2 regions of the Klebsiella sp. KE9456 genome follow, and region 1 is predicted to be linked to the other one. Evidence: predicted binding sites of a transcription regulator. Region 1 holds the regulator's gene; the other holds the start of a gene.
The links. The regulator sigma-54, encoded in region 1, starts transcription at its own class of promoters, with help from an activator protein. The targets are predictions, from matches to a motif close to GTTGGCACANNTTTCGCTNT.
Positions count from the first base shown of each region.

Region 2: a site for sigma-54 is predicted at 9,366-9,385, ahead of glnA (glutamate--ammonia ligase). Genes of this name have one in related genera too.

Region 1 is NZ_JBDYQK010000021.1:56,010-67,854, forward strand. It holds gene rapZ (RNase adapter RapZ) at 1-833, opposite strand, end outside; gene ptsN (PTS IIA-like nitrogen regulatory protein PtsN) at 879-1,367, opposite strand; gene hpf (ribosome hibernation promoting factor) at 1,434-1,721, opposite strand; gene rpoN (RNA polymerase factor sigma-54) at 1,744-3,177, opposite strand; gene lptB (LPS export ABC transporter ATP-binding protein) at 3,225-3,950, opposite strand; gene lptA (lipopolysaccharide ABC transporter substrate-binding protein LptA) at 3,957-4,502, opposite strand; gene lptC (LPS export ABC transporter periplasmic protein LptC) at 4,471-5,046, opposite strand; gene kdsC (3-deoxy-manno-octulosonate-8-phosphatase KdsC) at 5,043-5,609, opposite strand; gene kdsD (arabinose-5-phosphate isomerase KdsD) at 5,624-6,628, opposite strand; gene ABK821_RS19715 (calcium/sodium antiporter) at 6,625-7,602, opposite strand; gene mlaF (phospholipid ABC transporter ATP-binding protein MlaF) at 7,921-8,733, shown strand; gene mlaE (lipid asymmetry maintenance ABC transporter permease subunit MlaE) at 8,741-9,523, shown strand; gene mlaD (outer membrane lipid asymmetry maintenance protein MlaD) at 9,528-10,079, shown strand; gene mlaC (phospholipid-binding protein MlaC) at 10,098-10,733, shown strand; gene mlaB (lipid asymmetry maintenance protein MlaB) at 10,733-11,023, shown strand; gene ibaG (BolA family iron metabolism protein IbaG) at 11,160-11,414, shown strand; gene murA (UDP-N-acetylglucosamine 1-carboxyvinyltransferase) at 11,469-11,845, shown strand, end outside.
Region 2 is NZ_JBDYQK010000022.1:6,344-18,188, forward strand. It holds gene polA (DNA polymerase I) at 1-1,316, shown strand, start outside; gene yihA (ribosome biogenesis GTP-binding protein YihA/YsxC) at 1,665-2,297, opposite strand; gene yihI (Der GTPase-activating protein YihI) at 2,887-3,393, shown strand; gene hemN (oxygen-independent coproporphyrinogen III oxidase) at 3,582-4,955, shown strand; gene ABK821_RS19925 (YshB family small membrane protein) at 4,995-5,105, opposite strand; gene glnG (nitrogen regulation protein NR(I)) at 5,215-6,624, opposite strand; gene glnL (nitrogen regulation protein NR(II)) at 6,633-7,682, opposite strand; gene glnA (glutamate--ammonia ligase) at 7,869-9,278, opposite strand; gene typA (ribosome-dependent GTPase TypA) at 9,657-11,480, shown strand; gene ABK821_RS19950 (oligogalacturonate-specific porin KdgM family protein) at 11,837-11,845, opposite strand, start outside.

The DNA.
Region 1 (11,845 bases):
GTCCGGTGACGAGACTGCACGTTTTTACCGCGCGAGCGGAAGTAGTCCGCCAGCTGTTCGGCGACGTAAACTGAACGGTGTTTACCCCCGGTACAACCAATCGCCACCGTCAGATAGCTGCGGTTATTGGTCTCCAGCATGGGTAACCATAGCTCAAGATAGCTGCGGGTCTGGTAGATAAAATTGTGAACTTCTGTGTGTCGATCGAGGAAGGCGGCGACCGGTTTATCGAGGCCAGTCATTGGACGCAGCTTTGGATCCCAGTGCGGGTTTGGCAGGAAGCGCACATCAAAGACGTAGTCAGCGTCGATGGGGATGCCGTGCTTAAAGCCAAAGGATTCGAAGACCATTGTCAGTTCGCGTTCGCGTTTACCTAACAAACGCGTGCGCAGCATTTCAGCCAGTTCATGCACTGACATTTCGGAAGTATCGACAATCAGGTCGGCGCGGGAACGCAAAGGCTCCAACAGATCGCTCTCTTCATCAATAGCGCTTTCCAGCGACAGGTTTTTACTCGAGAGCGGGTGCAGGCGCCGCGTATCGCTATAGCGGCGAATTAAGGTGTTACGATCGGCATCAAGGAACAACAACTGAGGCGAAAATTCGGCGGGCAGGTTTTTCATCGCCTGCTCAAAGACTTCCGGCGACTCGGGCATATTACGCACATCAATGCTGACGGCCGCCGAAATATTTCTGTCCGCAAGGGTGCGTGCCAGTTCGGGCAGCAGTACAACTGGCAGGTTATCCACGCAGTAAAAGCCCATATCTTCCAGCGCTCGCAGGGCGACGGATTTCCCCGACCCTGAACGGCCGCTGACGATCATCAGTACCATGTACCGTTTCTCCTCAGTACGATAAAGAGTAAGGTGCGATTCCTGTTATGCTTCATCATTGCTTCCTGAACCGGTGATGATGTCATATAGCTCTTCATCACTTTGTGCGGCGCGCAGGCGACGGCAAATGGTTTTATCCGCCAGACGTTTTGCGACCAGCGACAGCGTATGCAGATGCGTTTTTGTTTGATCGGCGGGAACGAGAAGAGCAAACAGGAGATCGACGGGTTGATTGTCGATAGCATCGAATGCGATGGGGGTTTCCAACTGAACAAAAACGCCCACAGCCCGTAGCGTATCCTCTTCAAGTTTGCCATGTGGAATCGCAATACCGTTACCAATCCCGGTACTGCCCATTTTTTCACGGGTGAGAATGGCTTCGAACACCACCTGGGGCGGTAAGCTTAGCTGTTTTGCCGCCAGCTCGCTGATGATTTCCAGCGCGCGTTTTTTGCTTTGGCAGTGAACCTGGCTACGGGTACATTCCTGGTTAAGGACGTTGCTCAGTTGTAGAGCCGAATCGTTATTTGTCATAATTTCACCTGAGCTCTGCCTTGCCAACCGCCGGTAAGCGGTTGGCACAGGCTATTGCCCGGACAATTAGTGTTGTTTCAGTTTATCTTTATGTTTTGTTAACTGTCTCGCCAGCTTATCAATAAGACCATCGATGGCGGCGTACATATCCTGCCCTTCCGCACTGGCATGGATTTCACCACCATTGACATGCAGATTGGCATCCGCAATTTGCGTCACCTTCTCTACTTTTAACACTATATAGACCTGGTTGATCCTGTCGAAAAACTGCTCCAGTTTGCTAAATTTCGCATTCACGAAATCACGCATTGCGGGGGTTATTTCGACGTTTTGCCCTGTAATGTTGAGCTGCATAGTGTCTTCCTTATCGGTTGGGTCAAACTAACTGTTTACGCTGGTTTGACGGCGGAATAGATAAAGATTCTCGGTACTTAGCGACGGTACGGCGCGCCACCATAATACCCTGCTCGGATAACATGGTGGTGAGTTTACTGTCGCTCAATGGCTTCGCGGGGTTCTCCGCGGCGATTAACTTCTTCACCAGCGCACGAATGGCTGTCGACGATGCTTCGCCGCCGCCTTCGGTGTTGACATGGCTGGAGAAGAAATACTTCAGCTCAAAAATACCGCGTGGACTGTGCAGGTATTTTTGCGTGGTAACGCGTGAGATAGTGGATTCATGCATTTCGACGGCCTGGGCAATATCTGCCAGAACCATCGGCTTCATAAACTCTTCACCCTGTTCAAAGAAGGCCTGCTGCTGTTCAACGATACAGCGACTGACGCGTAACAGTGTATCGTTACGGCTTTCCAGACTTTTGATAAGCCAGCGGGCTTCCTGTAGATTACTGCGGATAAACTGACCGTCCGCATCGTTGCGTGCGCTGTTACCCATGGCTGCATAGTGCTGATTGATCTTCAGGCGCGGAAGGCTGTCTGAATTGAGTTCGACCACCCAGCGACCGTTCACTTTGCGCACCAGAACATCAGGAATAACATATTCGGGTTCACCGGTCTGAATGGACTGGCCAGGGCGCGGATCCAGCGACTGGATCAGATTTACTGCTTCTTTGAGGACGTCTTCTTTGAGACGGGTGACGCGCATCAATGTGCGGAAATCATGATTGGCCAGCAGATCGAGATGATCGCTAATGATCTGTCGCGCTTCATCAATCCATGGCGTCTCTTTGGCAAACTGAGAAAGCTGGACCAGCAGGCAGTCGCGCAGATCTTTTGCCGCTACGCCGACGGGATCGAAACGCTGAACACGTTTGAGAACGGCTTCGACCTCTTCAAGCCCGATTTCATCATCGCCGATGCTTTCCACGATCTCTTCAACAGAAACGGTCAGGTAGCCAGTATCATCAACGGCATCGACGATCGACGTGGCGATAGCGCGATCGGTGTCAGTGAAAGGGGTGAGTTCCACCTGCCACATCAGATAATCCTGCAGGCTCTGGGTGGTTTCCCCCTGATAAATCGGCAGTTCATCATCCTGATAATCCACCCCGTTGCCTGACGGGGTACCTGCGGTGTAAATCTCATCCCAGCTGGCGTCAAGCGGTAACTCTTCCGGCATATCTTTCTGCTCAAGAGCGTCAACGCTATCCAGAGATTCGCGATCCTCTGTCTCTTTGGTTTCTACCTCATCGTGAAGATCGGTTTGCTCGAGCAACGGGTTACTCTCCAGCGCCTGCTGGAGTTCTTGCTGGAGTTCTAACGTGGACAACTGCAACAGGCGAATTGCCTGCTGTAGTTGTGGCGTCATGGCAAGCTGTTGGCTTAACCTTAATTGCAAACCTTGCTTCATATTCAGAGCTAATATCTCCGGCTAAAACGTCTGTAACCTCTACCCTATCAGAGTCTGAAGTCTTCCCCAAGATACACGCGCTTAACCTGCTCGTCTTCAAGGATTTGTTGCGGCGTACCATGGGCAATCAGGTGCCCCTGGCTGACGATATAGGCGCGCTCACAAACGGCCAGCGTCTCTCTGACGTTATGGTCGGTGATCAGTACGCCAAGTCCGCTGTCGCGCAGGTGTTCAATAATGCGTTTGATATCGATAACGGAAATCGGGTCAACGCCGGCGAAAGGTTCATCCAGCAGGATAAACTTCGGGTTAGCGGCCAGCGCGCGGGCGATTTCTACCCGGCGACGTTCACCGCCGGAGAGCGCCTGGCCGATGTTATCGCGCAGGTGCTCAATATGAAACTCTTCCATAAGCTCTTTTGCCCGGTCTTCACGCTGCTCATTGCTGAGATCGTCGCGAATCTGCAATACGGCCATCAGGTTATCGTAAACGCTCAGGCGACGGAAAATAGACGCTTCCTGCGGCAGGTAGCCGATACCGCGGCGGGCGCGGGCATGCAGAGGCAGCAAGCTGATGTCTTCATCATCAATAATAATGTTGCCCGCGTCGCGCGGTACAATACCGACCACCATATAGAAAGTGGTTGTCTTACCGGCGCCGTTCGGGCCCAGCAGGCCGACAATCTCCCCGGAGTTGACGGTCAGACTGACATCTTCCACCACCCGGCGGCCTTTATAGGCTTTGGCGAGATTCTTTGCAGTTAATGTTGCCATAACGAATTACTTACCCTTCTTTGACTGATCGTTGCCTTTGTCCTGCAACTGCGAAGGAACCAGTACCGTGGTTACACGTCCACCTTTATTGCTGAACGCCTGCATTTTTTGCTCTTTCACCAGATAGGTGATTTTGTCACCCTGAATATTGCTATCAAGCTGTTCCAGATGGGCATTACCGGTCAGAACGACAAAGTCATTTTGCAGTTCATAATGCATCTTTGATGCGCGGCCTTTTACTGGTTTGCCATTGTCCTGCATCTGGTAGAAGGTTGCCGGGTTACCGTAACCGTCGATCACTTCTTTGCCTTTCTCTCCGCCGGGACGGGTGACGACAACTTTATCAGCATTGATTTTGATCGTTCCCTGCGTGACGACAACATTACCAGTAAAGGTCACGACGTTGCCCTGCATATCCAGCGACTGCTGATCGGATTCAATATGAATCGGCTGATCGGTATCACCCGTTTTTGCCAGTGCCGGCAAGCTGGCGGCCAGTAAGGCGCTGGCGAGCGCAATCTTAAGGCTGAGTTTGTTTGTTCTGAATTTCATAAGAGGTTCTAACCTTTTCAATCAGCTCGGCATTTTTGCTGCGTAGGTTCCCGCGCATTTTCAGGCCGCTGGAATTAAATGTTGTCCCGTACAATGTCACCATGTCATCGGAGGTAACATCCTGTGTCACCAGGTTTATCTGGGCGTTATCCGTCGTAATTTTGCGCAGTTGAGCATCCGCTGTTAGCGCATTGACTTCAACGTGCCCGTAAAGATACAGCATGCGGTCGTTCGTTAACTTCGCTTTATCAGCCGTGACGGACCAGGTCGGTACTTTGTTCGTATCAAAGGTGGTCATCACGGGTTTAGTAAACCACGAGATTTGCTGCGCGGAAAAATACGCCACATGTTCAGCGGTCAACCGGTAACTAAGCGCGCCTTCCGGGCTATAAACTACAGTATCGGTATGCTCGCTGGTATACGTTGGCTCATCAGGATTGACCGCCTGTTGGGAGGTATCGTCCGTACTCGCCAGGTTAAGACCAATCAGGATCAGAGCGGCCAGCGACAGTAAAATGATAACCCAACGTCTGGTTTTACTCATATCGATTGCCCTTTGGCCTCATCCAGCTTGCCTTGCGCCAATAGTAGCAAATCGCACACTTCCCGTACCGCTCCGCGACCACCGTTGATACGCGTGACGTAATCCGCACGTGGGATCAGCAGGGGGTGAGCATCGGCTACCGCGACGCTTAAACCGACTTCAGCCATAACCGGCCAGTCAATAAGATCGTCACCAATATAGGCCGCTTCATCTGCATGAACAGCCAGCTTGTTGAGTAATTCATGAAACGCCAAAAGCTTATCAGATTGCCCCTGGTACAGATGCGTGATGCCCAGCGTCTGACAACGGTCTTCCACCAGTTTAGCTTTTCGCCCGGTAATTATCGCCACTTCAATACCTGAGGTCAGGACACAGCGGAGCCCGTAGCCATCACGGACATTAAACGCTTTCAGCTCTTCGCCATTGTTGCCCATGTAGATAAGGCCATCAGACAGGACGCCGTCCACATCCAGGATCAATAAACGGATCTTCGCCGCCCGGTCGATAAACTCCTGGCTTACTGGCCCATAGCAGGTCGTCAACAGGGCATCAGTATTATTCATTATTTTTTCCTTACTTACACTACACCTGCGCGCAGGAGATCGTGCATATGTACCACACCCAGTAGACGGTCGCCATCAGCAACCAGTACGCAGGTGATGTGACGAGATTGCATCAGGTTCAGCGCATCGACGGCCAGCGTGCCGGGACGGATGCGGATACCGCCTCGCGTCATTACCTCGGCAATACTGGCATTGCGCATATCGATGCCAGTATCAAATACCCGGCGTAGATCGCCATCGGTGAAAATGCCGATGATGTTCATTTCATCATCGCAGATCGCGGTCATGCCCAGATTTTTACGTGTGATCTCCAGTAACGCATCGCGCAGCGTGGCGCGCAGGCTAACGTGCGGAATCTCATCGCCGGTGTGCATAATATCATTAACTCGCAGGAGCAGTTTACGTCCCAGCGCGCCGCCGGGATGCGACAACGCAAAATCTTCAGCGGTAAAACCGCGTGCTTCCAGCAGTGCCACCGCGAGCGCATCGCCCATAACCAGCGCGGCGGTCGTGCTTGTTGTTGGCGCCAGCCCCAGTGGACACGCCTCTTTAGGGACCTTGACGCATAAATGAATATCCGCTGCGCGCGCCATGCTGCTTTCAGGGCGACTGGTCATGCAAATTAATGAAACCTGCTGACGCTTGAGGACAGGGATCAGGGCGAGAATTTCATTGGATTCACCGGAGTTAGACAGTGCGATAACCACGTCATGTGAGGTGACCATGCCTAAATCACCGTGCGCGGCTTCGCCTGGATGAACAAAAAATGACGGTGTGCCGGTGCTGGCAAAGGTGGCCGCCATTTTACGTCCGATGTGGCCGGATTTGCCCATCCCCATCACCACCACTTTTCCGCTACAGCGAAAAATGGTCTCACAGGCGCGGGTAAAATCTTCATTAATGTATTGATCGAGCTGCGTCAGACCTTCACGTTCAATTTCCAGAACCTCACGGCCTGCCCGTTGAAAGTCAAAATCCGCTGGCAAATCTGTTTGCGACATAATGTTATCCCGAATCATTCAACGAAGAGCGGCGCTGTCCAGTACAGCATCGCCAACCAAAGCACAAAACCGCAAACTAACAGGGCACCGACAAGCCTGCCTGGTTGCTGTTTACGACGCCAGCACAGTAGGGCAAACACCAGGCTGACCAGCAGCATGACGCCATAGTCGCGGGTGAAGGCCTCTGCGGTGAAGGCGCCAGGGGCAATTAGCGCGGGGAGGCCGAGGACGAGCACAATGTTAAGAATATTCGCGCCAATGATATTCCCGATAGCAATATCATTTTCACCTTTTCGCGCCCCGGCGATAGCGGTTGCCAGTTCCGGTAAGCTGGTGCCTATGGCCACCACCGTTAAGCCAACGCTCAGCTCGCTGATGGCAAAAAAGTTTGCCAGTACCGTGGCGTTATCAACGACCATTCGCGCGGCCATTGGCATCACAATCAACGCAACGCCCAGCCAAAGCAAGGCGACGGGAAGCGACCCTTCACGTGGCAGCTCCGCCAGCTGTTCGCGGGTCAGGCTATCGCTACCCTGACGTTCCGCGAGACGGGCGATTTTAAGGGTGAACAGTAGCCAGAGTACGGCCAGCGTCAGTAAAAAAAAGCCATCCATCCTCGTGAGCTGCCCGTCATATAGCACAACCCCCGCCAGTAAACTGACCAGCAACATTAGCGGTAATTCACGACGCAGGATATCAGAATGCACGGTAAAAGGCTGAAACAGCGCAGTGATACCGAGAATCAACAGAATATTGGTGATATTCGATCCGAGCGCGGTGCCAATCGCCAGCTCGGTTTGCCCGTGGAGGGAGGCGGCGGTGGAGACGATGATTTCCGGTAAACTGGTACCGATGCTGACCACCGTCATGCCAATAATAAGCGGGGGGATCCCCAGGAGACGGCAAAGTATTGAAGCGGCGTAGACCAGACGATCGGCGCTGTAGACAACCAGCAATAAACCAATAATTAACAGAGCCGTCGCTAAGAGCATCTAACGTCCTTTCTTCAGGTATAATCGTCGCCTCGCTGGCCGTCCGTAGGCAGCGTAACGAATTCTTAATTTTGACTTTATACCCGTCATACTTCAAGTTGCATGTGCATTGACGCTGAGTGACTCGTTTTATTCATGGGATTTATCCTTATGGGCGATGACTCTGCGGTGCGCGTTATTTAGGGAATATGTGCGGAAAAAGTAAAACAAATGCCAGTTTTGGTTAACCGGGGCGGGTAAGTTTCTGTAAAAATGTTGGGTTTGTGGTGAAAGAAAGCGCCATGCTTATCCCGATGGGTGTCTAGTAAGGATGATTTTATGAGCCAGAGTTTGGCGAATTTAGTCGAAGTGCGCGGTATTCGCTTCTCGCGGGGCGAACGTGTGATCTTTGATGATATCTCGCTGTCGGTCCCTCGCGGTAAGATCACTGCGATCATGGGCCCATCAGGGATCGGCAAAACTACCCTGTTGCGCCTGATAGGCGGCCAGATCCCACCCGATAAGGGCGAGATCCTGTTTGATGGTGAAAACGTACCGCAAATGTCGCGTTCGCGCTTGTATACCGTCCGCAAGCGTATGAGCATGCTATTTCAGTCCGGCGCGCTGTTCACTGATATGAATGTGTTTGATAACGTCGCATATCCGTTACGTGAGCATACGCGTTTGCCGGAGGCGCTGTTACACACCACGGTGATGATGAAACTGGAAGCCGTCGGCCTACGCGGAGCCGCGAAACTGATGCCTTCTGAACTCTCCGGTGGTATGGCGCGCCGCGCCGCACTGGCGAGGGCTATTGCGCTGGAACCTGATTTAATCATGTTTGATGAGCCCTTTGTCGGTCAGGATCCCATCACGATGGGGGTGCTGGTGAAGTTGATTTCTGAACTCAACAGTTCCCTCGGTGTCACGTGTATTGTGGTTTCCCATGATGTACCGGAAGTGCTCAGCATTGCGGACTTTGCGTATATCGTGGCGGACAAAAAAGTTGTGGCGTATGGCAGCGCGCAGTCGCTGCGTGAAAATACCGATCCTCGGGTTCGTCAGTTCATTGATGGTATTGCCGACGGCCCGGTGCCGTTCCGCTATCCGGCGGGCGATTATCATCATGATTTATTGGCCAAAGGGAGTTAAGCGACTCATGTTGTTAAATGCGCTAGGCGCGCTCGGACATCGGGGTATAAAAACTATCGCGACGTTCGGACGTGCTGGATTAATGCTCTTCAACGCCGTTGTGGGCAAGCCCGAATTGCGTAAGCATGCGCCGCTGCTGGTGCGTCAGCTGTATAACGTTGGTGTGCTGTCAATGCTGATCATTATTGTATCGGGGCTGTTTATCGGTATGGTGCTGGGCCTGCAGGGCTATCTGGTATTGACCACTTACAGCGCAGAAACCAGCCTCGGCATGCTGGTGGCGTTATCGCTGTTGCGTGAGTTGGGGCCAGTGGTCGCCGCGCTGCTGTTCGCCGGGCGCGCGGGTTCCGCGTTGACCGCTGAAATCGGCCTGATGCGGGCGACTGAACAAATCTCCAGCATGGAGATGATGGCTGTTGACCCACTGCGCCGCGTTATTTCTCCGCGTTTCTGGGCGGGGGTGATCTCACTCCCACTGTTAACCATTATTTTTGTGGCGGTGGGCATCTGGGGAGGGGCGCTGGTTGGTGTTAGCTGGAAGGGTATCGACAGTGGATTCTTCTGGACTGCGATGCAAAATGCCGTCGACTGGCGGATGGATCTGGTTAACTGCCTGATCAAGAGCCTGGTTTTTGCCATTACGGTGACATGGATTGCGTTATTTAATGGTTATGACGCTATCCCCACTTCCGCCGGGATTAGCCGGGCGACGACGCGTACCGTGGTGCATGCGTCGCTGGCGGTTCTGGGGCTGGATTTTGTGCTGACTGCGCTGATGTTTGGGAATTGAGTTCATGCAAACGAGAAAAAATGAAATTTGGGTCGGTGTGTTCTTGCTGGTCGCGCTGCTGGCCGCGTTGTTTGTCTGCCTGAAAGCGGCGAACGTGACTTCCTTGCGTACGGAACCGACCTATCGGCTCTATGCCACCTTTGACAATATCGGCGGCCTGAAAGTGCGTTCTCCGGTGCGTATCGGCGGTGTCGTGGTGGGACGCGTTGAGGATATTTCGCTTGACCCGCAAACTTATCTGCCGCGGGTGACTCTCGATATTGATAAACGCTATAACCACATTCCGGACACCAGCTCGCTGGCAATCAGAACTTCCGGCCTGCTAGGGGAACAGTATCTGGCGATGAATATTGGTTTTGAAGATCCTGACCTGGGAACCTCTATCCTTAAAGATGGCGGCACTATCCAGGACACCAAATCTGCAATGGTGCTGGAAGATCTGATCGGTCAGTTCCTTTACAACAGTAAAGGCGGTGACAATAAGAATTCTGGCGATGATCGGGCTGCGAGCGAGGGGCATACTGATGCCACGCAGCCAGCCGGCACGACGCATTAATTTCAGGAGAGATGAGACATGTTTAAACGCTTACTAATGGTCGCCATGCTGGTGATTGCTCCTTTGACCGCGGCCGCCGCTGCGGATCAATCTAATCCATATAAGCTGATGAACGAAGCGGCGCAGAAAACCTTTGATCGCCTGAAGAACGAACAGCCGAAAATTCAGGCCAACCCGAACTACCTGCGCGATATCGTCGATCAGGAACTGTTGCCGTATGTTCAGGTTAAATATGCCGGCGCACTGGTGTTGGGACGTTACTACAAGGAGGCCACGCCGGCGCAACGTGAAGCCTATTTCGCCGCCTTCCGCGAATACCTGAAACAGGCCTATGGTCAGGCCCTGGCGATGTATCATGGTCAGACCTATCAGATTGAGCCGGAGAGGCCGTTGGGCGATGCGACCATTATTCCTATCCGCGTAACCATTCTTGATCCGAATGGTCGCCCACCGGTTCGTCTTGATTTTCAGTGGCGTAAAAATACCCAAACCGGTAACTGGCAGGCTTACGATATGATTGCGGAAGGGGTAAGCATGATCACCACCAAGCAGAACGAGTGGAGCGATTTGCTGCGTACTAAAGGGATTGATGGCCTGACGGCGCAACTGAAGTTAATTTCCGCACAGCCAATTACTCTGGAACAGAAAAAATAATGGCCGGGCAACTGAGCTGGGACCGTGACGGCGAGACGCTGACGCTACGCGGAGAACTGGATCAGGATTTCCTGCTCCCGCTCTGGCAGGCGCGCGCTCAGGCAACGGTTGGCGTATCGGCAATTGACCTCAGTGCAGTGACACGTGTGGATACTGCCGGACTGGCGCTATTAGTGCATTTTATCGCGCTGGTTCGCCGGCAGGGCCGGGAAGCGAACGTGATTGGCCAGAGTGAAAATCTGCAGACGCTGGTCCGGTTATATAACCTTCCTGCCGATATGATCCCATAATTTTTTCAATGAGTTATTGCTGAAGCTATTCTGAAAGCCCCGTCAAACTTTTTGATGGGGCTTTTTGCTTGTTTAAGACAGCGCCACTTTCCTCTAAGATGTTGGGCTGTTTTCACTATCAGATAAATGTTAGCCCATGGAAAATCATGAAATTCAGACCGTGCTGATGAACGCACTCTCCCTTCAGGAAGTCCACGTCTCTGGAGATGGTAGCCATTTTCAGGTTATTGCTGTGGGTGAGATGTTCGACGGCATGAGCCGGGTCAAGAAGCAGCAGACGATCTACGCCCCGCTGATGGAATATATTGCCGATAATCGCATTCATGCTCTGTCAATTAAAGCGTTTACCCCGCAGGAGTGGGCGCGAGACCGCAAACTTAATGGCTTTTAAGCTGTGGGGATGTTCCCCGCAGCGTATGTGAATTCTTAACAGAGAACAGAATCAATGGATAAATTCCGTGTTCAGGGGCCCACTCGTCTTCAGGGCGAGGTCACCATTTCCGGCGCCAAAAACGCCGCCCTGCCAATCCTCTTTGCTGCGTTATTGGCTGAAGAGCCGATTGAGATCCAAAACGTACCGAAGCTGAAAGATATTGATACCACCATGAAGCTACTGAGCCAACTGGGCGCGAATGTTAAGCGCAATGGCTCCGTATGGATTGATGCTGGCCCGGTTGACGTTTTCTGTGCTCCATATGATCTTGTCAAAACCATGCGTGCTTCTATTTGGGCGCTGGGACCGCTGGTTGCCCGTTTCGGCCAGGGTCAGGTGTCACTTCCTGGAGGCTGTGCTATCGGTGCGCGTCCGGTTGATTTGCACAT
Region 2 (11,845 bases), on a different contig from region 1:
TGGAAGAAGCGGGTCGTTACGCAGCGGAAGATGCTGATGTCACTCTGCAACTGCATTTGAAAATGTGGCCAAAACTTCAGCAGAACGAAGGGCCGCTGAACGTCTTTAAAAATATCGAAATGCCGCTGGTTCCGGTGCTTTCGCGCGTTGAGCGCAATGGCGTGAAGATTGATCCGGCCGTGCTGCATGCGCATTCTCAGGAAATCGCTAAACGCCTGGTTGAACTGGAGCAAAAGGCCTACGAGATCGCTGGTGAAGAGTTTAACCTCTCTTCACCAAAGCAACTGCAAACAATCTTGTTTGAAAAACAAGGGATTAAACCGCTCAAGAAAACCCCGGGCGGCGCGCCATCTACATCGGAAGAGGTGCTGGAAGAGCTGGCGCTGGATTATCCGCTGCCGAAAGTGATTCTGGAATATCGGGGACTGGCGAAACTCAAATCTACCTATACCGATAAGCTGCCGCTGATGATTAACCCGAAAACGGGTCGAGTGCATACTTCCTATCATCAGGCGGTTACCGCAACGGGGCGCCTGTCGTCCACCGACCCGAACCTGCAAAATATTCCGGTACGCAACGATGAAGGGCGCCGCATTCGCCAGGCATTTATCGCTCCGGAAGACTATCTGATTGTTTCTGCCGACTATTCGCAAATTGAGCTGCGTATCATGGCGCATTTGTCTCGCGATAAGGGCCTGTTAACCGCGTTTGCAGAAGGTAAGGATATCCACCGGGCCACCGCGGCAGAGGTCTTTGGCTTGCCTCTGGATAGCGTAAGTAGTGAGCAGCGTCGCAGTGCGAAGGCGATCAACTTTGGCCTGATTTACGGCATGAGCGCGTTTGGTCTCGCGCGGCAGCTCAATATTCCGCGAAAAGAAGCACAAAAATATATGGATCTCTACTTTGAGCGCTATCCTGGCGTACTGGAATATATGGAGCGTACGCGGGCGCAGGCAAAAGAACAGGGGTACGTCGAAACTCTGGATGGCCGCCGCCTTTATCTTCCTGATATTAAATCCAGCAACGGCGCACGGCGCGCAGGTGCCGAGCGTGCGGCGATCAATGCCCCGATGCAAGGTACCGCTGCGGACATTATTAAGCGAGCGATGATCGCAGTCGATAACTGGTTACTGAGTGAAAAACCCCGCGTACGTATGATCATGCAGGTACACGATGAATTAGTTTTCGAAGTGCATAAAGATGACCTGGATGCCGTAGCGAAGAAGGTCCATGAGCTGATGGAAAGCAGTACGACGCTGGCGGTTCCGCTGTTGGTCGAAGTTGGAAGCGGAGATAACTGGGATCAAGCGCACTAAATACGCGACGGGTAAGGCCATTTTTTGTAAGTGAGCAACATAACTTATCGCTTTTTGTGATGATCATTTGAATTTGCTATGTAAAGAATGAAAAAAAACTACAAAAAATGCTTTATCCGTAACTGAAAGAAGAGTAGAGTTAAAGACGTAGGGTACAGAGGTAAGATGTTCTATCTTTCAGACCTTTTACTTCACGTAATCGGATTTGGCTGAATATTTTAGCCGCCCCGGTCATTTATGACCGGGGCGTTTTTTATTGTGCACAAGAAAATTTTTGCCATCCGGATGATAGCGAAGGGACGGCCCGGATAAAGCTCTGCGCGCTGTTATCCGGGGAAACGGGAAAAATTATTTCTCGTCTTCAGGCGCTTCCTGAGGAGGGAGATCGCTATACCAGCTATCCAGCTTCTGGCGCAGTTTATCCACCCCCTGCTTTTTCAGTGAAGAAAAGGCTTCCACCTGAACATCACCGTTAAAAGCGACCACCGCCTCGCGTACCAGGTTGATCTGCGCTTTACGCGCCCCGCTGGCCAGCTTGTCGGCCTTAGTGAGTAACACCAGAACCGGTATATTGCTTTCAACGGCCCATTGGATCATCTGCTGATCGAGATCTTTTAGCGGATGGCGAATATCCATCAGTACGACCAGGCCTTTCAGACACAGGCGCTTCTCCAGATATTCACCCAGGGCGCGCTGCCATTTGATTTTCATCTCCTCCGGGACCTGTGCATAACCATAGCCAGGCAGGTCGACCAGGCGTTTGCCTTCAGCGACTTCAAACAAGTTGATGAGCTGTGTACGACCTGGCGTTTTTGATGTGCGCGCCAGGTTTTTCTGGTTAGTCAACGTGTTCAGGGCGCTGGATTTCCCGGCATTGGAGCGGCCAGCAAATGCCACTTCGATACCCGTATCTGCAGGAAGATGGCGGATATCCGGCGCACTCGTGACAAAATGCGTCAGTTGATAATTCCAGTTGGTCAAGACGGTCGTCTCCGTAAAATCAGGTTATAGTGGGGGATTATACCTGAACAGCAGAAAAAGACTGTTTTTAACCGTGCATGACCGTGCAGGCAAAGGCCATATGTTTTGTAAGACATTGACTACTGTATATATAAGAAATTCATGAGAAAAAACCGAGCGTAAATTATACAACCGTTTATAAATCATCAGATTAAATTGATGGAAAATTCTTAAATCTGTGTTTTTCTTGTACAGCGGGTTGTAGGTTTTTCTCAAACCAGTAAAGTAGCAATGAAGGGCGAGGATGCTTATCAGGATTGCGACTCAGGATGAGGGGTCAGGAAGCTCCAGGAAGGTGAAGACCACCGATTGTCAGGATGACACGCGTCTGGGAAGACGTTTTAACAAGGAAATGGACGTAACAGGGATCGTGGGTAGCTAAAGGAAAGACAGGGTGCGTCGTGAGCTAACATGGAAAGTGGAAGCCCATTAAGGGTTATCAGTGCGGAAAAAGGCGGCAGAGTAATCTGTCGCCTTTTTTCTTTGCTTGCTTTCTGCTAGATTCCGCCTCAATTCTATACTGAAGAAAATGGCCTGAAGATTACACATTATGAAAAAACCGTCATCCGTACCTCATGGCAAAAAAAGTCGTAAAACGCGCGAAGAATTGAACCAGGAAGCCCGCGAGCGTAAGCATCAGAAGAAGCATCGCGGTCATGCGCCAGGTAGTCGTATGACCGGCGCTCAAACTGCTTCAGCGAGTAAAAAGCAGGGCCAACAGCATGATCCCCGAATTGGCAGTAAAAAACCGATCCCGTTGGGCGTGACTGACAGTACCCCAACGGTTAAGCAGCATAAACCGAAGAGCGAGAAACCTATGCTTTCACCGCAGGCTGAGCTGGATTTGCTGGAGAATGATGAGCGCCTGGACGCGCTGCTGGAACGTCTGGAAGAGGGCGATACCCTGAATGCTGAAGAGCAAACATGGATGGATGCCCAACTGGATCGTATTGATGAGCTAATGCAGCAACTTGGGCTCTCTTATGATGATGACGACGATGAGGAAGAGGAAGAGCGCAAAGAAGATATGATGCGCTTACTGAAGGGTGGAAACTAACATTTGCATCCCATCGGGTTCCCGGTCCTGCTTATAACCCTTCTGGTTATATGTTATCTGCTGTGGTTATTCGTTAAACTACGACGGTTGTCGCGGCGTAAAAGCTGGCTGCGCAACCGGCTCATTACCCGAGGTGCGGTTGGGCCGGCGCGGCGTACCCGCCGACGGCACCATCGGAAGGAGTGAGCATGTCTGTGCAGTTAATCGACTGGGATCTGGCCCTGATCCAGAAATATAACTATTCCGGGCCGCGTTATACTTCGTATCCCACTGCGCTGGAGTTTTCTGCGGAATTTGGCGCCGCTGAATTTGACGCAGCGGTTGCCCGCTATCCGCAGCGACCTTTATCGCTGTATGTACATATCCCGTTTTGCCATAAGCTGTGCTATTTCTGCGGCTGCAATAAAATTGTTACCCGGCAGCAGCATAAAGCCGATCAGTATCTGGATGTCCTTGAGCAGGAGATTATTCATCGCGCCCCGCTTTTCGCTGGTCGCCTGGTGAGTCAACTGCACTGGGGCGGCGGCACGCCGACCTATTTAAACAAGGCGCAAATTAGCCGTCTGATGACGTTGCTGCGAACGCATTTTAATTTTAATGCCGATGCGGAGATTTCCATTGAGGTCGATCCCCGTGAAATCGAGCTTGATGTACTGGATCATTTACGCGCTGAAGGCTTCAACCGCCTGAGTATGGGCGTGCAGGACTTCAACAAAGAAGTACAGCAACGGGTGAATCGCGAGCAGGATGAAGCGTTTATCTTCGCCCTGCTCAACCATGCGCGCGAGATCGGCTTTACCTCTACCAATATTGATCTGATTTACGGCTTGCCGAAGCAAACGCCGCAGAGCTTTGCCTTTACGTTACGGAAAGTGGCGGAGTTAAACCCCGATCGTCTGAGCGTCTTTAACTATGCTCATCTGCCGACGCTTTTTGCCGCGCAGCGAAAAATCAAAGATGTTGATTTACCTTCGGCCGCGCAGAAGCTGGATATCCTGCAGGAGACCATAGATTCGCTGACGGCCGCGGGGTATCAGTTTATTGGTATGGACCATTTTGCTCGTCCGGATGATGAACTGGCGATAGCCCAACGTGAAGGCATTTTGCATCGCAATTTTCAGGGATACACCACTCAGGGAGATACCGACCTGCTGGGACTGGGCGTCTCGGCGATCAGTATGATTGGCGATTGCTATGCGCAGAATCAGAAAGAGCTGAAGAAATATTATCAGCAGGTAGATGAAACCGGAACGGCGCTGTGGCGCGGCATTGCGCTGACTCGCGATGACTGTATTCGTCGTGATGTCATTAAGTCTCTCATCTGCAATTTCCGCCTCGATTTTTCCGTGATAGAAGCGCAGTGGGCGTTAGATTTTGGCCGCTATTTTGCCCAGGATTTGCAGCTACTGGCGCCGCTGGCTAACGATGGGCTGGTGGATGTGAACGAAAAAGGCATTCAGGTGACGGCAAAAGGCAGGTTGTTAATTCGCAACATCTGTATGTGTTTTGATGCTTATTTGCGCCAGAAAGCGCGGATGCAGCAGTTTTCCCGGGTGATTTAAACCACTCACCCTCTCCCGAACAAGGAGAGGGTGAATGAATCAGTTAAACAGACCAACTATAGCTGCGCACAGAACGGCAGCTATCGCCGTTTGCGGCGTATGGCTGGCTGCAGCACCGCTCGATATAATATTTATGAGTGATTCAAGCATGATTTCCCCCGTCTTTCCGGGCAAGATCATACCCAATGCACTGCAACAGTAAAGTACAAAATAGCAGCAGTTTGCGCTGGGTGACTATTTTTTACACACTGCCGCCCGGCTACTCCATTCCTAACTCTTTTAGCTTACGCGTCAGCGTGTTACGCCCCCACCCCAGCAGACGCGCCGCTTCTTGTTTATGGCCCTGAGTATGGCGCAGCGCGGTGGTCAGCAATGTTCGCTCCATTTCCGGCTGTGCTTCCGATAGCAGGTTTTGATGACCAGAACGCAAGGCGCGATCGGCCCATTGTCCCAGCAGCGTGGCCCAGCTATCCGGTAGCATTTGCGTCGGATTATCCGGTACCGCGGTTTCAAACAGCTCGCTGGGAAGATCCTGAGTCAGAACCTCCTGGCTTGCGGCCATCACTGTCAGCCAGCGACAGGTATTTTCCAACTGACGTACGTTACCAGGCCAGGCCAGCCGGGTCAGCGCCATTTCCGTTTCCGGATGTAGCAGCTTGGCTTCGACGCCCAGTTCACGAGCGGCAATTTGCAGAAAATGCCGCGCCAGGCGTGGAATATCCTCCCGCCGCTCGCGCAGCGGTGGGAGATGGACGCGAATGACGTTCAGGCGGTGGAATAAATCCTCACGAAATTTGCCTTCCTGCACGCGTAGTTCAAGGTTCTGGTGGGTGGCGGCGATGATACGCACATCCACTTTCACCGGAGCATATCCGCCTACGCGATAAAACTGACCGTCAGCCAGAACACGCAGCAGACGTGTCTGTACGTCCAGCGGCATATCGCCGATTTCGTCAAGGAATAACGTGCCGCCATCTGCCTGTTCAAAGCGCCCCTGACGCACGGTATTCGCACCGGTAAAAGCGCCTTTCTCATGGCCGAAAAGTTCTGATTCAATCAAATCCTTCGGGATAGCCGCCATATTTAGCGCAATAAACGGGGCCTTCGCGCGCGGACTGTGGCGGTGCAGCGCATGGGCGACCAGCTCTTTACCGGTACCGGATTCTCCGTTGATCAACACGCTGATTGACGAGCGCGACAGGCGGCCGATAATGCGAAAAACATCCTGCATCGCCGGCGCTTCGCCGATAATATCGGCTGTCGGGCTATTCATCGGCGTATTACGTGGCTGCTGCTGTTCCTGATAATGGCTAATCGCGCGATCAACCAGCGCTACCGCTTCATCAATATCAAACGGTTTCGGCAGATAATCAAAGGCGCCTTGTTGATAGGCGCTAACCGCGGCGTCCAGATCCGAATGCGCTGTCATGATGATGACCGGGAGCATCGGATGACGCTGTTTAATCTGCTTTAGTAGCGCTAACCCATCCATCCCCGGCATACGGATGTCAGACAGCAGAACATCCGGGGTTTTGGTGGTGAGGGCATTAAGCACCTCGTTGCCATTTTCAAATGTTGTACAACTCAAGCCTGCCCCGGTGAGCGCGCGTTCAAGCACCCAACGGATGGAGCTATCGTCGTCAACGATCCAGGCTATCCCTCGTTGCATAAACACCTCTACTTCCGAATAGGCAGGTACACCGAGAATTCGGTATGCCCTGGCCAACTGGTAAATTCAATTTTGCCGGAGTGCTGATCGATAAGGCTGCGGGCAATAGACAGGCCGAGTCCGGTGCCGCCTTCACGCCCGCTAACCATCGGATAAAACAGCGTATCTTGTAAGTGGGATGGGATCCCTGGACCGTTATCTTCAACATCAATGCGTGCGGCGAGGCGGTAACGCACGCCGTGCAGAGTGAGCTGGAAGGCTGTTCGGGTGCGCAGGGTGATCTCACCCCCTTCCGGTCCCAGTGCCTGTAGCGCATTGCGCACGATATTTAGCAGCACTTGTTCAATTTGATCCGGGTCATGCGGGAGTTCCGGCAGACTCGGGTCATAGTCGCGAACCAGTTTGACGTTATCTGGCAACTCCATCGATACCAGCTTTACCACCCGCTCAGCAACTTTGTGGATACTTTCTGTTACGTGCATCCCCGGATGCTGTGGTCCCAGCAGACGGTCGACCAGATTTCTTAACCGATCGGCCTGTTCAATAATAACTTTGGTGTATTCCGTCAGCGTTGGATCGGGCAACGCTTTGCTCAGCAGTTGCGCCGCGCCGCGCAACCCTCCCAGCGGATTTTTAATCTCGTGGGCCAGACCGCGCACTAAATCTCGTGCGGCGACCTGTTGGGCTTGCTGAAGCTGTTCCTGGCTCAGGCGACGCTGATTATCCATTGGGGCCATTTCCAGCAGAATAAAGCCTTCTGGCAAACGTTGCGCAGTCAGGGAAAGGATGTGCGAGCGTCCGTCAATAACCAACGTCACTTCGTTATCGGTAAATCCCTGACCCGCCGCCAGGCTCTCTTGCATGAGGCCGATATTCAGCGAGAAATAGCTCAACAGCTCTGGAAGTGGCGTACCAAACAGCTTGCGTGAACTTTGCGCCAGCAACTGCTGCGCCGCTGGGTTCGCGTAATGAACTTCCAGGTCATCGTTGACCAGTAAGATACTGTTGATTAAAGAGTTAAGGATCTGCCCAGCATCGGGCAGTGTGCCTGTTGCCATCTGACAGTCTCCTGAAAAAGGTGCACTATTTTAGTGCATTATAGCTTTTTATAAATAAAAAGCTCATGAGATCAGCGTGTTGGTGGAGAAAAAAGCCCATCCTGAGATGGGCTGAAGTTTCCACGGCAACAAAACATCCCTGGTACTCCACGCCACAACACGGAACGCCAGGGATTTACAGCAAAATTAGACGCTGTAGTACAGTTCGAACTCAACCGGATGCGGAGTCATACGCACGCGGTCGTTTTCCCCAGTACGCAGCGCAATGTAAGCATCAATGGCGTCGTTAGTGAATACGCCACCGGCGGTCAGGAATTCACGGTCTGCGTCCAGCGCATTCAGTGCTTCTTCCAGAGAGCCTGCAACCTGTGGGATCTCGTTCGCTTCTTCTGGCGGCAGATCGTACAGGTTTTTGTCCATAGCTTCGCCCGGATGGATTTTGTTCTTGATTCCGTCAAGACCGGCCATCAGCAGAGCGGCAAAGCACAGATACGGGTTGGCTGCCGGATCCGGGAAACGAACTTCGATACGGCGCGCTTTCGGCGAGGTAACTACCGGAATACGGATAGACGCGGAGCGGTTACGGGCAGAGTAAGCCAGCATAACCGGCGCTTCGTAACCCGGGACCAGACGTTTGTAGGAGTTGGTTGTCGGGTTAGACAATGCGTTAATCGCTTTAGCGTGTTTGATAACGCCGCCAATGTAGTACAAGGCTTCTTCAGACAGGCCTGCGTATTTATCGCCGGAGAACAGGTTTACGCCATTTTTAGACAGCGACATGTGGCAGTGCATACCGGAACCGTTATCGCCGAACATCGGTTTTGGCATAAAGGTGGCGGTTTTACCGAAGCGATGCGCGACGTTGTGCACAACGTATTTATAGATCTGAATTTCGTCCGCTTTTTTGGTCATGGTATTGAAGCGGGTAGCGATTTCGTTCTGACCGGCAGTCGCCACTTCGTGGTGATGAGCTTCAACAACCAGGCCCAGCTCTTCCAGAATCATACACATGGTAGAGCGGATATCCTGAGAAGAGTCTACGGGTGGAACCGGGAAGTAACCGCCTTTCACGCCAGGACGGTGACCTTTGTTGCCGCCTTCATATTTGGTGGCAGAGTTCCATGCGCCTTCGATATCATCAATAGCAACGTGGGAACCAGAGATGGACGCACCAAAACGGACGTCATCGAACAGGAAGAATTCTGGTTCTGGCCCGAACAGTACGGTGTCAGCAATGCCGGTGGAACGCAGATATTCTTCAGCACGCTTAGCAATGGAGCGCGGGTCGCGGTCATAGCCTTGCAGGGTGCCTGGTTCCAGGATGTCGCAACGGAGGATCAGGGTCGGTTCTTCATAGAACGGGTCGATCAGCGCGGTGGTCGCATCCGGCATCAGAACCATGTCGGATTCGTTAATACCTTTCCAGCCGCCAATCGAGGAGCCATCAAACATTTTGCCTTCTTCGAAGAATTCGGCATTTACTTGATGAGAAGGAATAGTAACGTGCTGTTCTTTACCTTTGGTATCGGTGAAGCGGAGATCGACAAACTTCACTTCATGCTCGTTCAGCATCGTCAAAACGTGTTCAGCGGACATACTTAAACTCTCCCGGATTGGTCATTGTCGTCGTGGAAACGAAACTTTCTAACTACTTAAAAGTGGCGTTGTTGCCTTAAAATATACAAAGCGAAATCTGTGCCAACTTTTAAATTGCCCCCAAAAGGCGTTATCATGCACATCATCGTGCAAAAGGGTTGCACCAAAATGAATACATTGCACCAATATAGTGCTTTTGCGTGAGCATGAAGCACTTTTTTGGTGCAAAATAATTTTAATAGCCCTTTTAACGCTCCGTGAAAGCGATCACAAAGAATCTCTGCAATACTTGTTTGCGGAGGATGTTTGTGATCCTGTTTTGTAGCGCGATTAATCCGTGTACAATAACGCGCTATTTCTAATGCCTGAGGCAAAGTTGTGATCGAAAATCTGCGTAATATCGCCATCATCGCGCACGTCGACCATGGTAAAACTACCCTGGTTGATAAGCTGCTACAGCAATCCGGTACGTTCGACGCGCGTACTGAAGCACAAGAACGAGTGATGGACTCCAACGATTTGGAGAAAGAGCGTGGGATTACTATCCTCGCTAAAAACACCGCTATCAAATGGAATGATTACCGTATCAACATCGTTGATACCCCTGGGCACGCCGACTTCGGTGGTGAAGTTGAACGTGTTATGTCCATGGTGGATTCTGTGCTGCTGGTGGTTGACGCCTTTGATGGCCCGATGCCGCAGACGCGCTTCGTCACCAAGAAAGCTTTTGCCTATGGTCTGAAGCCGATTGTTGTTATCAACAAAGTTGACCGTCCTGGCGCGCGTCCGGACTGGGTTGTCGATCAGGTATTCGACCTGTTCGTTAACCTCGACGCAACCGACGAACAGCTGGATTTCCCTATCGTTTACGCGTCGGCGCTGAACGGTATCGCCGGTCTGGATCACGAAGATATGGCGGAAGACATGACTCCGCTGTATCAGGCGATCGTTGATCACGTCCCGGCGCCGGACGTTGACCTGGACGGCCCGCTGCAGATGCAAATCTCTCAGCTGGACTACAACAACTACGTTGGCGTTATCGGTATCGGCCGTATCAAACGCGGTAAAGTAAAACCGAACCAGCAGGTCACTATCATTGATAGCGAAGGTAAAACGCGTAACGGTAAAGTCGGTAAAGTTCTGACCCACCTGGGCCTGGAGCGTATTGACAGCGACCTTGCGGAAGCAGGCGACATCATCGCGATTACTGGTCTGGGCGAACTGAACATCTCTGACACCATCTGCGATACGCAGAATGTTGAAGCGCTGCCGGCGCTGTCTGTTGATGAGCCGACTGTTTCTATGTTCTTCTGTGTTAACACCTCTCCGTTCTGCGGTAAAGAAGGTAAGTACGTGACCTCGCGTCAGATTCTTGACCGTCTGAATAAAGAGCTGGTACACAACGTTGCGCTGCGCGTTGAAGAAACTCCGGATGCAGACGCATTCCGCGTTTCTGGTCGTGGTGAGCTGCACCTGTCTGTGCTTATTGAAAACATGCGTCGTGAAGGTTTCGAAATGGCGGTTTCCCGCCCGAAAGTTATCTTCCGCGAAATCGATGGCCGCAAGCAGGAGCCGTTCGAAAACGTGACGCTGGACGTTGAAGAGCAGCACCAGGGGTCTGTGATGCAGGCACTGGGTGAGCGTAAAGGCGATCTGAAAAACATGAATCCGGATGGCAAAGGCCGCGTACGTCTTGACTACGTGATCCCAAGCCGTGGGCTTATCGGCTTCCGTTCAGAATTTATGACCATGACCTCCGGTACCGGTCTGCTGTACTCCACCTTCAGCCACTACGATGACGTTCGTCCGGGTGATGTGGGCCAGCGTCAGAACGGTGTACTGATCTCCAACGGTCAGGGTAAAGCCGTCGCGTTCGCCCTGTTCAGCCTGCAGGATCGCGGTAAGCTGTTCCTCGGCCACGGTGCAGAAGTTTACGAAGGCCAGATTATCGGTATTCACAGCCGTTCTAACGACCTGACGGTAAACTGCCTGACCGGTAAGAAACTGACTAACATGCGTGCGTCCGGTACTGACGAAGCAACAGTTCTGGTTCCGCCGGTTAAGATGACCCTGGAGCAGGCTCTGGAGTTCATTGATGATGACGAACTGGTGGAAGTGACCCCGACTTCTGTCCGTATCCGTAAACGTCATCTGACCGAGAACGACCGTAAACGCGCTATGCGTGGGGCGAAAGAAGAGTAATTAAACGGATTGTTGCCAAAGCCGCTGATAATCAGCGGCTTTTTTATGGGTTTTAGGTATGGCGATTAGCGTTTATGTTATAGGGACTAATTATATCGTATCAGGGGCGTTACCTGTTTCTTCACTGTGACTATTTGACGTAATTATTTTATGCAGTTTTTACTGCGGGGTTAACGTATTGTTTGTCACCAGGTTTACGCAATACGGTATTCGTAAATCATTTTACACTACTACGCTATTGATTATTTGAGGTGGTTTCAGCGAAAGACCAGGATAAATACGGGTAAACCTATGAGTGAGATTTATTATTGAAACAAGGGCTCAGAGAACCCTTGTTGATAATTTTTCTTTTTTTATCAGAAAGA